2 regions of the Kitasatospora sp. NPDC057595 genome follow, and region 2 is predicted to be linked to the other one. Evidence: riboswitches for the same ligand, from Rfam matches in the RefSeq annotation. Region 2 holds a riboswitch; the other holds the start of a gene.
What was found. A riboswitch is a leader RNA that binds a small molecule or an ion and turns the genes downstream of it on or off. The one in region 2 is predicted to bind S-adenosylmethionine.
Positions count from the first base shown of each region.

Region 1: linked by a shared signal. The riboswitch ahead of ACFU9E_RS22505 (aminotransferase class V-fold PLP-dependent enzyme) and the one ahead of thrC (threonine synthase) in region 2 are both predicted to bind S-adenosylmethionine.

Region 1 covers NZ_JBHVGL010000015.1:43,911-49,663, forward strand. The annotation lists gene ACFU9E_RS22495 (rhomboid family intramembrane serine protease) at 1-15, shown strand, start outside; gene ACFU9E_RS22500 (Lrp/AsnC ligand binding domain-containing protein) at 12-293, shown strand; gene ACFU9E_RS22505 (aminotransferase class V-fold PLP-dependent enzyme) at 310-1,674, opposite strand; SAM riboswitch class IV at 1,726-1,843, opposite strand; gene trpD (anthranilate phosphoribosyltransferase) at 1,951-3,027, opposite strand; gene ACFU9E_RS22515 (hypothetical protein) at 3,216-3,641, opposite strand; gene ACFU9E_RS22520 (heme-copper oxidase subunit III) at 4,035-4,655, shown strand; gene ACFU9E_RS22525 (c-type cytochrome) at 4,843-5,652, shown strand; gene ACFU9E_RS22530 (Rieske 2Fe-2S domain-containing protein) at 5,649-5,753, shown strand, end outside.
Region 2 covers NZ_JBHVGL010000002.1:78,123-88,699, reverse strand. The annotation lists gene ACFU9E_RS03790 (ABC transporter ATP-binding protein) at 1-69, opposite strand, end outside; gene ACFU9E_RS03785 (hypothetical protein) at 225-584, opposite strand; gene groL (chaperonin GroEL) at 680-2,302, opposite strand; gene ACFU9E_RS03775 (cold-shock protein) at 2,616-2,819, opposite strand; gene ACFU9E_RS03770 (MoaD/ThiS family protein) at 3,405-3,680, opposite strand; gene thrC (threonine synthase) at 3,752-5,032, opposite strand; SAM riboswitch class I at 5,049-5,180, opposite strand; gene ACFU9E_RS03760 (glucosyl-3-phosphoglycerate synthase) at 5,355-6,362, shown strand; gene ACFU9E_RS03755 (trehalose-6-phosphate synthase) at 6,401-7,870, shown strand; gene otsB (trehalose-phosphatase) at 7,854-8,705, opposite strand; gene ACFU9E_RS03745 (DUF3263 domain-containing protein) at 8,818-9,084, opposite strand; gene ACFU9E_RS03740 (cupin domain-containing protein) at 9,188-9,538, shown strand; gene ACFU9E_RS03735 (extracellular solute-binding protein) at 9,581-10,577, opposite strand, start outside.

The DNA of each region.
Region 1 (5,753 bases), on a different contig from region 2:
AGTACGCCACCGTGATCACCGCCATCGTCCTGATCAAGACCAGCGTCGACCGCATCCCGGAGATCGCCGAGGCGATCGCCGCCATCGAGGGCGTCAGCGAGGTCTACTCCGTGACCGGTGGCTACGACCTGGTCGCGATGGTGCGGGTGGGCCGGCACGACGACCTCGCCGAGGTGATCCCCGGCCGGCTCAACAAGGTCCCGGGCGTCGCCCACACCGAGACCCAGATCGCCTTCCGCACCTACTCCCAGCACGACCTGGAAGCGGCCTTCTCGATCGGTCTGGACGAGTAGCGCCGTCGGCGGGGCCTCAGCCCTCCCGGCGGGTGTCCGCGACGCAGCGGCCGCCCTCGTTGCGGTAGGTCCAGGCCGCGCCGTCCGTGACCAGCTCGCGGACGGCGGTCAGGAACCGGTCCACGTGCTCGTCCGGGGTGCCCGCGCCGAAGCTCACCCGGATCGCGTTCAGGCTGCGCTCGCCGGGCAGCGAGGGCTCCGGCGCGCCGCACTCCGAGGGCGCGGCCTCCTCGTCGCCGAGCAGCGTGCGGACCAGCGGGTGGGCGCAGAACAGGCCGTCGCGCACCCCGATGCCGTACTCGGCGGACAGCGCGGCCGAGAAGTGCGAGCTGTTCCAGCCCCGGACGACGAAGGAGAGCACGCCCACCCGGTCCGAGTCCGCGCCGAACAGGTTCAGCACCCGGACCTCGGGGATCTCGGCCAGCCCGGCCTTCAGCCGCGCGACCAGCGCGCGCTCACGGGCCTCCAGCGCGTCGAACCCGGCCTCGGTGAGCGCCCGGCAGGCCGAGGCGATGGCGTAGGCGCCGATGACGTTGGGCGAGCCGGCCTCGTGCCGGGCCGGGCCGGTGTGCCACTGCACGGCCACCGAGCCGTCGGCCTCCCGGGCCACCGTGCGGGTGGCGCCGCCCCCGGCCAGGTACGGGTCGGCCGCGTCCAGCCAGTCGGCCCGGCCGGCCAGCACCCCGGCGCCGAACGGCGCGTACAGCTTGTGGCCGGAGAAGGCGATCCAGTCGACGTCCAGCTCGCGCACCGAGACCCGGTGGTGCGGGGCCAGCTGCGCGGCGTCCAGCACCACCCGGGCACCGTGCCGGTGGGCGGTGCGGGTCAGCTCGGCGACCGGCCAGAGCTCACCGGTGACGTTGGAGGCGCCGGTGACGCAGAGCAGCTTCGGGCCCTCGGGCGAGGCGGCCAGCGCGGCGTCGAAGGCCTCGACCGCCTCGGCGTGCGAGCGGGGGGCGCGCAGGTAGGTGACGGGCAGACCGGCGTGCGCCCAGGGCAGCAGCGAGGCGTGGTGCTCGGTCTCGAAGGCGAACACCTGCGTCCCCGCCGGGACGGCGCCGGCCAGCAGGTTGAGCGAGTCGGTGGTGGCGCGGGTGAAGACCACCTGGTCGCCCTCGCGCAGGTCGAGGAACTCGGTGACGGTGCGGCGGCTCTGCTCGAACAGGTCGGTGGAGAGCTGCGACAGGTAGCCGGCGCCGCGGTGCACGCTGCCGTAGTACGGGGCGTAGGCGGCGACGTCGTCCCAGACCCGCTGGAGCGCCGGGGAGCTGGCCGCGTAGTCGAGCGCCGCGTAGCCGACCTTGTCACCGTTGGCGAGCGGGACCTGGACGTCGTGGCCGAGGACGGCGAGGGGGGCGCAGAGAGAGGTGCCGATGGACATGAGGATGCACTCCTGTACGGGTCAGGGACCCCGGGAGTGCTGTCGGTCCGGCGTCCGCGCTTGCCACGCGGACGATGCGCCACGTGACCCGGTCCTCACCCAGGGCACCCCGCCACGGACGGAGGGTTGCCGGACAGCCAGCTGGGGCTTGACGCTGTCGCTCATGACCTGGCGAAGACTCTAGGTCGCGTCCGTCCCGCGGTCAAACAGGAGTCCGCATCCCGGACAGCCGGAGGGGCCCGGGGGAGGCTGCTCCCCCGGGCCCCGACCACCGCGTCACGGCCGGGCGGTGGCCTCCGACCAGTGCTTCAGCAGATCGCCCGCCGCGCCGGAGTCGATGGCCGCGGCGGTGCGCCGCATGGCCGTCCCGAGCTGCTCGGCGAGCGGCGCGCCGGTCAGCTCCAGTGCCACCAGCGCGGCCGCCGAGTTCAGCAGCACCGCGTCGCGCACCGGCCCGTGCTCCCCGGCCAGCAGCCGGCGCGCGACCTCCGCGTTGTACGACGGGTCCCCGCCGCGCAGCGCCTCGATGCCGACCGGCTCGATGCCGACCTCGCGCGGGTCGAAGGTGGTCTCGGTGACGGCGCCGTCCCGGACGATCCAGACCCGCGAGGTGGTGGTGATGGTGAGTTCGTCCAGCCCGTCGTCGCCCCGGAAGACCAGCGCGCCGGCACCGCGCTGCGCCAGCACCCCGGCGATCAGCCCGGCGAGGCGGGTGTCGAAACAGCCGATGGCGTGCGAGGTCACCCGGGCCGGGTTGGTGAGCGGGCCGAGGATGTTGAAGGCGGTCGGCACCCCGAGTTCGCTGCGGGCCGGACCGGCGTACCGCATCGAGGGGTGGAAGGTGGCCGCGAAGCAGAAGGTGAGCCCGACCTCCTCGGCGATCTCGGCGACCCGGCGCGGGCGCAGGTTCAGGCTGATGCCCAGCTTCTCCAGCACGTCCGAGGAGCCGCTCGCCGAGGAGGCGGCCCGGTTGCCGTGCTTGACCACCTTGGCGCCGGCCGCCGCGGCGACGATCGCCGACATGGTGGAGATGTTGACGGTCTTGGCCCGGTCGCCGCCGGTGCCGACGATGTCCACCGCCGGACCGGGGATGGACAGCGGCTCGGCGTGCGAGTACATAGAGTCCACCAGGCCGGAGATCTCGTCGACCGTCTCGCCCTTGGCCCGCAGCGCCACCATGAAGCCGGCGATCTGCACCGGGGAGGCCTCCCCGCTCATGATCCGGTCCATCGCCCACGCGGTGGCCGCGCGGTCGAGGTCCTCCCCCCTCAGCAGCGCCGACAGGATGTCCGGCCAGGTGCGGACCACCTGCGCGGGCTCGCTACCGCCGTTCGCAGGGTGCACGTTCACCATGGCTGACTCCAGCTCTCGCTCCCCGCGGACGGGGAAGGACGTAGGGACGGAGTCAGCCTATCGAGCGGCGGGTGCCGGGGCTCCGCCGTTCACCCTTCTTCTCTTGTACTGAGACGCGAGGTGAGACGGCCGCCCCGGAGCACCGCCCCGGACGGCCGGACCGGACGGCCGGGCCCGGCCGGGCCCGGCTACCGCGAGGCGGGCGCCCGCTTGGCCAGCCGCGCCCGCAGCAGGGCGGCGACGGCCTCGGCCAGCGCCACCGGGTCCACCGGCTGGGAGATCGCCGCGTCGGCCCGGCTCCAGGCGGCCAGCCAGGAGTCCTGCGGCCGGCCGATCAGCACCAGCAGCGGCGGGCAGCCGTAGATCTCGTCCTTCAGCTGCCTGGCGAGCCCGAGCCCGCCGGCCGGCACCGCCTCGCCGTCCAGGACGCAGAGGTCGATGCCGCCCTTCTCCAGCGCCTTGAGCACCGCGGGAGTGGTCGCGCACTCCAGGTAGTCCAGCTCCGGCAGGTCCTCCGCGGGCCGCCGACCGAGAGCGGTCAGCACCTGCTCGCGGGTGGTGCGGTCGTGGCTGTAGACGAGAACGGTCAGCGTCTCGTCGGTCGTGTACGCCATGGGCCTGCTCCCTCACGTGTGATCCGGACCACGTTCGCCTCTCCCCGGATGCTACTCCCGATCACCCGCCGCCGAGCCCTTCCCGCGAGATCCTCCTCGAACCGCCGCCGCCCGCCACTGGTCCGGGCGGAGCACGGCGCGTCACCCCCGCCCGCACGGACCACCCGTACGGCGGACGGGTGGTCTCTCCCCTTACTACCGACGGCCCCGCAGGAGCGCCGCGACACGCCGCCAGAGCCCCCGGAAGGGCCTTCGAGGAACCGTCAGAAAAGGGACACGCCGCTGCTCAGCACGGGTGGGTGCGGTCTGCGGGGTGCCAGGGGGGCATACCGCACGCACCGGACACTCCGAGGGAGACCCCCCGGCGTGAAGACGGAATAAGGGACCGACATAATGTCCGTCGTGGCGACAGCAACAGCAGTAGAAACCGGGCACGCGCACGGATCGGTCAACCGGCCGAACATGGTCAGCGTCGGAACGATCGTCTGGCTCAGTTCCGAGTTGATGTTCTTCGCGGCCCTCTTCGCGATGTACTTCACGCTCCGCTCCGTCAAGGGGCCGGAGTTCTGGACCGAGAAGGCGCACGCCCTCAACGTGCCCTTCTCCTCGGTCAACACCACGATCCTGGTGCTCTCCTCGCTCACCTGCCAGCTCGGCGTCTTCGCTGCCGAGCGCGGTGACGTGAAGAAGCTCCGCTCGTGGTTCACCCTGACCTTCGTGATGGGCGCGATCTTCATCGGCGGCCAGATCTTCGAGTACACCGAGCTGGTCAAGAAGGACGGCCTCTCGCTGTCCTCCGACCCGTACGGCACGGTGTTCTACCTGACCACCGGCTTCCACGGTCTGCACGTGACGGGTGGTCTGATCGCCTTCCTGCTGGTCCTGGGACGGACGTACGCAGCCAAGCGCTTCACTCACGAGCAGGCCACCGCCGCGATCGTGGTGTCGTACTACTGGCACTTCGTCGACGTCGTGTGGATCGGCCTGTTCGCGACCATCTACCTGATCAAGTAACCAGCTGATCAGGTCGCTGGCCACCGGCCTCGGGTCCCGCCCTCACCGGCGACGGCCCGATTTCGCCGGTGCCGACGCTCCCACCGACCGACCGCGCGCGCAGCCCTAGACAGGCAGCCTCGTGCCGGCCAGACCGGCCGCCGGGTGCACCCACCAGTCGACCAGATCCTGACACCGGGGTTATTCCGTGAAAAAGCTCTCCGCACGACGGCGCCACCCACTGGCGGCGCTGGTCGTCCTACTTCTCGCCCTGGCGGCAACCGGGGGGCTGTACGCCGCGTTCGCGCCCGCCGACAAGGCGCAGGCCGACGTCGCCGCGCAGTCGCTCGCGATCGACGAGGGCAAGAAGCTCTTCGCCGTGGGCTGCTCCTCCTGCCACGGCCTGAACGGCCAGGGTTCCAGTGACGGTCCGAGCCTCGTCGGCGTCGGCTCCGCCGCGGTGGACTTCCAGGTGGGCACCGGCCGCATGCCGGCCCAGCAGCCCGGCGCCCAGGTGCCGCGCAAGCCGAACATCTACTCGCAGGCGGAGATCGACCAGCTCGCCGCCTTCGTCGCCTCGCTCGGCCCCGGTCCGGTGACGCCGACCGAGGAGCAGTACACCTCGACCAACCCCGAGGATCTGTCCAAGGGTGGCGAGCTGTTCCGCACCAACTGCGCCCAGTGCCACAACTTCTCCGGCCAGGGCGGTGCCCTGACCCAGGGCAAGTACGCCCCGTCGCTGGAGGGCGTGGACGCCAAGCACATCTACGAGGCCATGCAGACCGGCCCGCAGAACATGCCGTCGTTCCCGGACAGCACCATGCCCGAGGAGCAGAAGAAGCAGATCGTGGCCTTCGTCCGCCACACCACCAACGATGAGCCCAACCCCGGCGGTCTCACGCTCGGCAGCCTCGGTCCGGTGACCGAGGGCCTGTTCGGCTGGATCTTCGGTCTCGGTGCGCTCATCCTGGTCGCGATCTGGGTCGCCGCCCACACCACCAAGGCCAAGAAGTCATGAGCCACGACATGTCAGAAGAGAACCTGCCGGAGTCGCACGGCTCCGCCGGGCACCACGAGGTGGCTGCCCACGGCGATCCGTTCGCCGACCCCGGTCTGCCG
Region 2 (10,577 bases):
GCCCGCGCCGTGCACCCGGGTGACCGCGCGCAGTTCCAGGACGGGCCGGGTCGGATCTGGCTGGGACATGGGGCTCCCCCTCTCGGCCGTGGAGCTCTCGGCCGCAAAGATTCAGATGGACTGTATAAGTCGGTAGACTACATATGCCGTCCATCGGTTCCACCCGGCACGAAAAAGCCGCCGCCGCGCCCGGAGGCGCGACGGCGGCGAGGTGACGGACGGGGCTACGCCAGCTCCCCCACCGCCGCCACCACGGCACCGCGCTTGCCGCACACCCAGTGCGGGTCCGGCCCCAGCTCCGGCTCCACGCCCAGCGCGTGCGGGTCCCCGTCCGCCGCGCAGTCCGCGCAGAGCGGCCAGCGGCCGTGGGTCTCCAGCAGCGCGTCCTGGACGTCCTGGGCGACCAGGCCCAGCACGAACTCCGTGCCGTCCGGCCACTGCTCCAGCCACCACCGGCGGTGCGCCACGGCCTTCTCCACCAGCGACACCACGGCGGCGTCGGCGGCGTCCCGCGCGGTCAGGTCGGCCAGGATCAGCGCCCGCGCGGTGTGCAGCGCCGTCTCGATGTCGTCTGTCGTAGCCATCCGTCCAGTCTCCCAGGAAGGTCCGGGAACGCCGCACGGGCGGCTCCCCGAGGGGAACCGCCCGTGCGAGCGAGGAACCGTCCGATCCGTGCGGATCAGAAGTCCATGTCACCGCCCGGCATGCCGCCGCCGGCGGCCGCGGCGGCCTTCTCCGGCTTGTCGGCGATGACGGCCTCGGTGGTGAGGAAGAGCGCCGCGATGGAGGCGGCGTTCTGCAGCGCGGAGCGGGTGACCTTGGCCGGGTCGATGATGCCCTCGGCGACCAGGTCGACGTACTCGTTGGTGGCGGCGTTCAGGCCGTGACCGGCGGGGAGGTTGCGCACCTTCTCCACCACGACGCCACCCTCCAGGCCGGCGTTGGTCGCGATCTGCTTGATCGGGGCCTCCAGCGCGACCTTGACGATGTTGGCACCGGTGGCCTCGTCGCCGTCCAGCTCCAGCTTGTCGAAGGCGACACCGGCCTGCAGCAGGGCGACGCCACCACCGGCGACGATGCCCTCCTCGACGGCGGCCTTGGCGTTGCGGACGGCGTCCTCGATGCGGTGCTTGCGCTCCTTGAGCTCCACCTCGGTGGCCGCGCCGGCCTTGATGACGGCCACGCCGCCGGCCAGCTTGGCGAGGCGCTCCTGGAGCTTCTCGCGGTCGTAGTCCGAGTCGCTGTTCTCGATCTCGGCGCGGATCTGGTTCACCCGGCCCGCGACCTGCTCGCTGTCGCCGCCACCGTCGACGATGGTGGTCTCGTCCTTGGTGATGACCACCTTGCGGGCGGTGCCCAGCAGGTCGACGCCCGCGTTCTCCAGCTTCAGGCCGACCTCCTCGGAGATCACGGTGCCGCCGGTGAGGATGGCGATGTCCTGGAGCATGGCCTTGCGGCGGTCGCCGAAGCCCGGGGCCTTGACGGCGACGGACTTGAAGGTGCCGCGGATCTTGTTCACGACCAGGGTCGACAGGGCCTCGCCCTCGACGTCCTCGGCGATGATGACGAGCGGCTTGCCGCTCTGCATGACCTTCTCCAGCAGCGGCAGCAGGTCCTTGACCGAGCCGATCTTGGAGTTGGCGATCAGGATGTACGGGTCCTCGAACGAGGTCTCCATACGCTCCAGGTCGGTGGCGAAGTACGCCGAGATGTAGCCCTTGTCGAAGCGCATGCCCTCGGTGAGCTCCAGCTCCAGACCGAAGGTGTTGCTCTCCTCGACGGTGATAACGCCTTCCTTGCCGACCTTGTCCATGGCCTCGGCGATCAGCTCGCCGATCTGGGTGTCGGCGGCGGAGATGGAGGCGGTGGAGGCGATCTGCTCCTTGGTCTCCACGTCCTTGGCCTGGGCCAGCAGCTGGTCGGAGACGGCCGCGACGGCCTTCTCGATGCCGCGCTTCAGGGCCATCGGGTTGGCGCCGGCGGCGACGTTGCGCAGACCCTCGCGGACGAGCGCCTGGGCCAGCACGGTGGCGGTGGTGGTGCCGTCACCCGCGACGTCGTCGGTCTTCTTGGCGACCTCCTTGACGAGCTCCGCACCGATCTTCTCGTACGGGTCCTCGAGCTCGATCTCCTTGGCGATGGAGACACCGTCGTTGGTGATGGTGGGGGCGCCCCACTTCTTCTCCAGAACGACGTTGCGACCCTTGGGGCCGAGCGTGACCTTCACGGCGTCGGCGAGCTGGTTCATGCCACGCTCAAGGCCGCGGCGAGCTTCCTCATCAAAGGCGATGATCTTGGCCATCTGAAGTGGTCCTCCGGGACACGGTCGACTGCTCGGACCAAGGGGTGCCCGCGACGGACGGCCCTGGTGTGCGGGGGTCCATTCCCCTACCGCTCCCGGGGGCCTCACCGACCCGGTCCGCTTATCACTCTCAAGCTCTGAGTGCTAACGCCAATGATTAGCACTCTGGGTGGGCGAGTGCAAGCCCAATCGACGATCCGCGAGCCGCGCGGACATGACGGCGGGCCCGTGCGACATGCGTCGCACGGGCCCGCCGTGAAGCAAGAGGTGCACCAGCCGATGGGCCGAGCCGAACTCCTGGGTGTCGGAAAGGTCAGACCGCCGCGCGGACCATGTCCGCCTGCGGGCCCTTCTGCCCCTGAGAGATCTCGAACTCGACCCGCTGGCCCTCCTCAAGGGTGCGGTAGCCGTCCATCTGGATCGCGCTGTAGTGGACGAAGACGTCCGCACCACCGTCGACCGCGATGAAGCCGTAGCCCTTCTCCGCGTTGAACCACTTGACGGTGCCCTGAGCCATTCCGAACTCCCCTAGTGCTGTGCTGGCCCTTCACGCCCCCGCAGGTCTGCGGGCGCGGGTCTGGTTGGCTGCCGGCCCGGGGAACCCCCCCTGGGCGCGGCCGTGCACGCCGCGATCCTCCCGATGTCGCCGAACGGCATCCGGCGAACGGGCGATTGCGTCGACCGCGGCTGAATGTATCCGGATCGACGCCCTCTGCAACAGGCCCAATGTCGGGGAATTCACCCGGCATCATGGGGGACAGGACGGACATAAACACCAGGAAAGCCGCATTTCCCGCCGGACATAGCGGACGTATTACCAGAAATCCCGGTCAGAATTCTGACACCGGCCTGACATGTTTCCCGGGCCCCGGACCCCGGCACCGGCCCCACTGGGCGGACACCGGCGGTGGTGGCGATGCGGTGGATTCGTTCCCGGATGAGCGGAAGGGCGGCCTCTGTTCCCGGTCGAGCGACACTTTACTCCGACCGGCACCGAAAATATTCCCGCCAAAATACGCGCGGCTGTCCGCGGCACGGAATTCCGTGCCGCGGACAGCCGGAGACGGTGCGCCCGCCCCGGAGGGAACGGGCGCGCGCGGGATCAGCCGCCGGCGACCGCCGGGATGATCGAGATGTTCGCGCCGTCCTTGATCTCCGTCGCCAGGCCCTCGGCGAAGCGCACGTCGTCGTCGTTCACGTAGACGTTGACGAAGCGGCGCAGCTTGCCGGTGTCGTCCAGGATGCGCGCGGCGATCCCGGCGTGGTTCTTCTCCAGGTCGGCGATGACCTCGCCCAGCGTGCCGCCCTCGGCGGGCACCTCGCTGGCGCCGCCGGTGTAGGTGCGCAGGATGGTCGGGATGCGGACGTTGGCGCTCATGGGGGTCTCCTCGTTGCGGGCGCGCGGGCGGGGCTGGGGGCGGGACGGGTGGGACGTGGGTGGCGCGAGGGTCAGGCGGTCGCCAGGCCGGCGTCCCGGAAGGACTCCAGGTTCGGCCGGATCACGGCGGTCATCCCGGCCTCGGAGACGGCGTCGAGGGTCTTCAGGCCGTCACCGGTGTTGATCGCGACGGTCTCCTTCGACGGGTCCAGCTGCCCGGTCTCGACCAGCTTCTTGAGCACGCCGATGGTCACGCCGCCCGCGGTCTCCGCGAAGATGCCCTCGGTGCGGGCCAGCAGCCGGATCGCGGCCACGACCTCCTCGTCCGTCACGTCCTCCACCGCGCCGCCGGTGCGCCGGGCGATGTCCAGCACGTACGGGCCGTCGGCCGGGTTGCCGATCGCCAGCGACTTGGCGATGGTGTCCGGCTTGACCGGCCGGATCACGTCGTGGCCGGCCTTGAACGCGGCCGAGACCGGCGAGCAGCCCGCCGCCTGGGCGCCGAAGATCCGGTACGGCCGGTCCTCGACCAGGCCGAGCTTGATCAGCTCCTGCAGACCCTTGTCGATCTTGGTGAGCTGCGAGCCCGAGGCGATCGGGATCACGATCTGCTCCGGCAGCCGCCAGCCGAGCTGCTCGCAGATCTCGTAGGCGAGCGTCTTGGAGCCCTCGCCGTAGTACGGCCGCAGGTTAACGTTGACGAAGCCCCAGCCCTCGCCGGCCGGGTCGCCGATCAGCTCCGAGCAGAACCGGTTCACGTCGTCGTAGTTGCCCTCGATGCCGACCAGCTCGCCGCCGTACACCCCGGCCATCACGACCTTGCCCTGCTCCAGGTCGTGCGGGATGAACACGCAGGACCGGAAGCCCGCCCGGGCCGCCGCCGCGCCCACCGCGCCGGCCAGGTTGCCGGTCGAGGAGCAGGAGAGCGTGGTGTAGCCGAACGCGCGGGCCGCCTCGATCGCGCAGGCCACCACGCGGTCCTTGAAGGAGTGGGTCGGGTTGCCGGAGTCGTCCTTGACGTGCAGCTGGGCGGTGAAGCCGAGCTCGCGGCCCAGGTTGTCGGCCTTCACCAGCGGGGTCCAGCCCGGGTTCAGGTTCGGCTTGCCCGCGACGTCCGCGGGCACCGGCAGCAGCGGCGCGTAGCGCCAGATCGACGCGGGACCGGCCTCGATCCGCTTGCGCAGCTCCTCGGCGCCCTCGCTGCCGAAGTCGTAGGCGATCTCCAGCGGGCCGAAGCACTCCAGGCACGCGAAGCTGGGACCGAGCGGGAACTTGGTGCCGCACTCCCGACAGGACAGCTGGGCGGCGGGGCCGAGGTCAACGGTGACGGGTACGGCGGTGTCGATAGCCATGGTGGCGAGGCCTCTCTCCTCATCTTCCCCGTGACGCGGTCGCGCCCGGGCCGGAATTGGCACCTGTCCCGCCGGGGCTCGAAGCCGACCGTGCGAGAAGGTTGCCGGGACGTCAACGGGCCGTTCCCTCAGTCCCTCTGGATGAGCTCTGTGAAGTTGTGGTCCTGCTCAGCGGTGACCCCGGCGTGCGAAGGTCCGACCGCTGTACGAAGACTGTATCCGAAGGCGTCAACCCCGAACGGCACCGTCCGCCACGCGAGATGCCCCGTCCCACCAGGCCCCGTACCCGACCCCCGCACCCGACCCCGCCGAGGAGCGCACCGTGCCCGCCGAACCGACCCCCGAGCTCCTCCCCGAGACGGCGTCCTGGCTGCGCCGGCGCTCGTGGAGCGCGGCCGACCGCCCGGTGCACACGCTGCCGGCGGCCAAGCGCGCGCTCGGCCCGGCCGGCACCGTCAGCGTGGTGCTGCCCGCGCTGGACGAGGAGGCCACCGTCGGCGAGATCGTCCGGGTCATCCGCCGCGAGCTGATGGAGCGGCTGCCGCTGGTCGACGAGCTGGTGGTGGTCGACTCCGGCTCCGCCGACGCCACCGCCGCGGTCGCCGCCGAGGCCGGTGCCACCGTCGTCCACCGCGACGCGATCCTGCCCCGGATACCCGCCGCCCCCGGCAAGGGCGAGGTGCTCTGGCGCTCGCTGCTGGTCACCCGCGGCGAGATCGTCTGCTTCGTGGACGCCGACCTGCGCGAATTCGACCCCGCCCTGGTCTCCGGCATCATCGGCCCGCTGCTCACCGAACCGGACATCCAGCTGGTCAAGGCGATGTACGACCGGCCGCTGGAGACCGACGGGGCGGTCGTACCGGCCGGCGGCGGCCGGGTCACCGAGCTGGTCGCCCGCCCGCTGCTCAACCTGCACTGGCCGGAACTCGCCGGTTTCGTCCAGCCGCTCGGCGGCGAGTACGCGGCCCGGCGCTCGCTGCTCGAACGGCTGCCCTTCCCCACCGGCTACGGAGTCGAACTCGGCCTGCTGGTCGACGCGCTGGAGACGGCCGGCCTGGACGCGCTCGCCCAGGTGGACGTCGGCGTGCGCCACCACCGGCACCAGGACGGCCAGGCGCTCGGCCGGATGGCCGCCACCATCTACCGCACCGCGCTGGAACGGCTCGACCGCACCCACCGACTCAAGGCCTCCGCCGACCTGCTCCACCCCCGGCTCACCCAGTTCACCCGCGACCCGCGCACCCGAGCCTTCACCGCCCACACCCACCCGGTCACCGCCACCGAACGCCCGCCGATGCACACCGTCCCCGAGTACGCCACCCGGCGCTGAGGGGTTTGCCACCCCGGACCCCCGGCAACCAACCAACCATGGGCCCTGACACGACCGAGCGTTCGAATCCGACCGGCGCAGCCCCCGTCCTGGTGGCGTCCAACCGGGGGCCGGTGTCCTTCGGCACCGCGGACGACGGCACGCTGACGCTCCGCAGAGGCGGCGGAGGCCTGGTCTCCGGGCTCTCCGCGATCGACGACCCGGACGCCGTCTGGGTCTGCGCCGCCCTCTCCGACGCCGACCGCCGGGCAGCCCGGGAGGCCCCGGACGGCCGCCTCGACCGGGCCGGCCACGACGTCGGCGGGCAGGCCGTCCGGATGCTCGACATAGACCCGCGGACCTTCGCCCAGGCCTACAACGGCATCGCCAACTCGACCCTGTGGTTCGTCCACCACCTGCTCTGGGACACCCCGACCGCCCCCGCCTTCGACGCCGGCTTCCGCGCCGAGTGGCAGTCCTACACCGCCTACAACACCGCCTTCGCCGAGGCGCTCGCCACCGAGGCCGCCCCCGGCGCCGCCGTCCTGGTGCAGGACTACCACCTCTCGCTCGTCCCGGCGCTGCTCCGCGCCGCCCGCCCCGACCTGCGGATCGGCCACTTCTCGCACACCCCCTGGGCGCCGCCCGAGTACCTGCGGCTGCTGCCCGACGACATCGCCGAGGCCGTCCTCACCGGCATCCTCGGCGCCGACCGGGCCGGCTTCCTCACCCGCCGCTGGGCACTCGCCTTCGCCGACTGCTGCGAGCGTTTCCTCGGCGCGACGGTCGACCGCGAGGCGCTCACCGTCACCCACGCCGGCCGCACCACCGCCCTCGGCGTGCACGGCCTCGGCGCCGACGCCGACTTCCTGCGCGAGCGCGCCCACCGCCCGGACGTCGACGAGCGGCTCGCCGCCCTGCGCGCCGCCGTCGGCGAGCGCCGCACCGTCGTCCGGGTCGACCGCACCGAGCTGAGCAAGAACATCGTCCGCGGCTTCCTGGCCTACCGGCACCTGCTGCGCACCCGCCCCGAGTGGCGGGGCCGGGTGGTGCACATCGCCTTCGCCTACCCGTCCCGCACCGACCTCGCCGAGTACCGGGCCTACACCGACCGGGTGCGGGCGCTCGCCACCGAGATCGACGCGGAGTTCGCCACGCCCGACTGGAAGCCGCTGATCCTGCACGTCGACGACGACTTCCCGCGCTCGCTGGCCGCCTACCGGCTGGCCGACGTGGCCCTGGTCAACCCGATCCGGGACGGCATGAACCTGGTCGCCAAGGAGGTCCCGGTGGTCTCCGACCGGGGCTGCGCGCTGGTGCTCTCCCGGGAGGCCGGCGCGCACGCCGAACTCGGCGAGGACGCGCTGAGCGTCAACCCGTACGACATCGTGGCCACCGCCGAGGCGCTGCACGCCGGGCTCACCATGCCCGCCGGGGAGCGCGCCGACCGCACCAAGCGGCTGGCCGCCGCGGCGACGGCGCTGCCGCCGCAGCAGTGGTTCCTGGACCAGCTCAACGCTCTGCGCTGAGTTCCTCCCCCAGCGCTCCGAGCAGTTCCACCACGCCGGCCGGGCCCGGGACCACCAGGTCCGCCCGGTCGGCGAGCTCCCGCACCGGGGCGTCCGGCGACTCGCCCACCGCGCCGCTGCACACCAGCACGCCGGCCAGGCCCTGCCCGCGCAGTTCCTCCACCGCCGCGAAGGCGGGGACGTCGCCGAGGTCGTCGCCCGCGTAGAGCACCGAGCGGGCACCGCGCTCGCGCAGCAGCCCGGTCAGCGCCGCGCCCTTGTCCACCCCCGGCGGCCGCAGCTCCAGCACCAGCCGGCCCGGTTCCACCACCAGCCCGTGCCCGCCCGCCAGCGCCTCCATCGGGCCGCGCAGTAGTTCGAACGCGGCGCTCGGCTCGGCGGTGCGCCGGGTGTGCACCGCCACCGAGCGGCCCTTGTCCTCCACCCAGGTGCCGTCCGGCGCGCCGAGCTCCGCCAGCACCTCCGGCAGCCGCTCGCGCACCGCGGCCACGCCGGGGTGCGGCGGCGGCGCGGTCAGCCGCCCGCCCTCCCAGCGCTCCGCGCCGTAGTGCCCGAGCACCACCACCCCGCCGAGCCCGGCGAGCCCGCCGTACTCCACCGCCAGGGCGGCCGGGCGGCCGGTCACCACCGCGACCGTGCCGACGTGCGGCGCCAGCGCGCGCAGCGCGGGGGCCACGCCCGGGTGCGCCCGGGCCCGGCTCGGGTCGGGCACGATCGGGGCGAGCGTGCCGTCGAAGTCGAGGGCGATCACGGCGTCGCGGGGCGCGGCGAGCAGCGCCGCCAGCCCCTCGCGCCCGGCATCCGTCAGCGGTCGCGTCATGTCGGCAAGGCCCATGCCTGGCACCGTACCCACCCCGGGCGGGGGTCACCCGTCGGCCCGGGGCGGCCCCGCCCGCCGTGACCGCCCCGCCCGCCGTGCCCGCCGTGCCGGTCCACCGGGCCCGTGCCTACCGAGCCGCCCGGCGGGCGTCCCGCACCCGGCGCAGCCGGTTGACCAGGACCGGGGCGTGCGCCAACGCCTCCGGCCGGTCCAGCAGCCCGTTCAGCAGCTGGTAGTACCGGGTGCTGGAGAGCCCCAGCTCCTCCCGTACGGCGCGCTCCTTGGCGCCGGCCGTCCGCCATGAGCGGCCCTCCAGCTCCAGCACGGCCCGGTCCCGCTCGTCCAGGGCGCCGGGAGCGGCCGGTTCCCGTGCCGCCTCGTCGTCCGCGTCCATCCGGGCGCACCTCCGTCCATCACTACGGAGTGTCATTCTCCCCCGGGGACCCGACACACTCTGCGTCCTGCGCCGCCCGGGCCCGGCGACTAGCGTCGCCCCCATGACCAGCACCCCGGCCGCCGCCTTCGCCCTGCACGTCCCGAGCGCGGAACTCGTCCCCGACCCGCTCGACCCGGCCCTTATTGTCTCCGGCGCCCCCGAGGTGTCCGCTCTGGTGCTCACCGGATCCGCCACCGGGGAGACCGGTATCTGGCAGATCACCCCGGGCACGGCCACCGACGTCGAGGCGGACGAGGTATTCGTGGTGCTGAGCGGCCGGGCCACCGTCGTGGTCGACGGCGGCCCGGTGCTGGAACTCGGCCCGGGCGTCTGCGGGGTGCTGCGGGCGGGCGACCGCACCACCTGGACCGTGCACGAGACGCTGCGCAAGGTCTACACGATCACCTACTGAGGCCCGTACCACCACCCTGCCGCCCCGCCTCCCGGCCCGGGTTCACTTGCGGATCCGGGCCGCCTCCTTGAGCGCCGCCTGCTGGAGGTCCTCCAGCACCGGCTTGGCGTCACCGGTCGCCGCCGCCCCGATGCCGGCCTTGATCCGGTTGGAGACCTCCGCCCAGGCCGGGTCGCCGAACGGGTAGAAGCTCGCGTTGCCCAGGCCGGCGGCGAACTGCTTGAGGTCCTCGTGCTTCGGGTCCTTGGTCATCGCGTCGAAGGCGTCCTGGGTGACCGGCAGCAGGTTGTAGGTCTCGTCGAACGTGAGCTGGTTCTCCTTGGTGTAGACGAAGGAGAGGAACCGGCGGATCTCGTTCTTGTGCCCGTTGGCCTTGAAGGCCATCATCCAGTCGGCCACCCCGAGGCTGCCGGCCTTCGCCAGACCGTCCTTCTTCGGGATCGGCGCCGTCCCGAAGTCGATCCTGCCGTTGGTGGCCATCCGCAGCAGCGTCGGGTGCCCGTTGAGCATCGCCACCTTGCCGGAGGCGAAGTCGCTGAACACCGGGGTGCGATTCACCTTGCCGGGCTCGGGGTAGGTCAGACCGGTGGTGACCAGGTTGGCCTTGAGCCAGCCGAAGGTGGCCTGGTTCTGGGGGCTGTCGATGGTGTAGTTGCCGACGTCGTCGGAGAGGCTGCCGCCGCCGCTCAGCGTCCAGAGCATCGACTCGGCCGGCGCCTCCTCGGGCCCGAGCGGCAGCCCGTACGGGACCACGCCCGGGACCTTGGCCTTGATCTTCTCGGCGGCCTGCCGGAGTTCGTTCCAGGTGGTCGGCGGCTGGGTGATGCCGGCCTTCTGGAAGATCGCCTTGTTGTAGAAGAGCACCCGGGAGGAGGAGACGAACGGGATGCCGTACTGGGTGCCGAGCACCTGTCCCGCGTGCGAGAACGACTCCATGATCCGGGCCTGGGTCTCCAGCGAGAGCACGTCCGCGGCGGGGTACAGCCGGTCGGCGGCGGCCTGGTCGGCGAAGCCGCCGGTCTGCAGCAGGTCGGGCGAC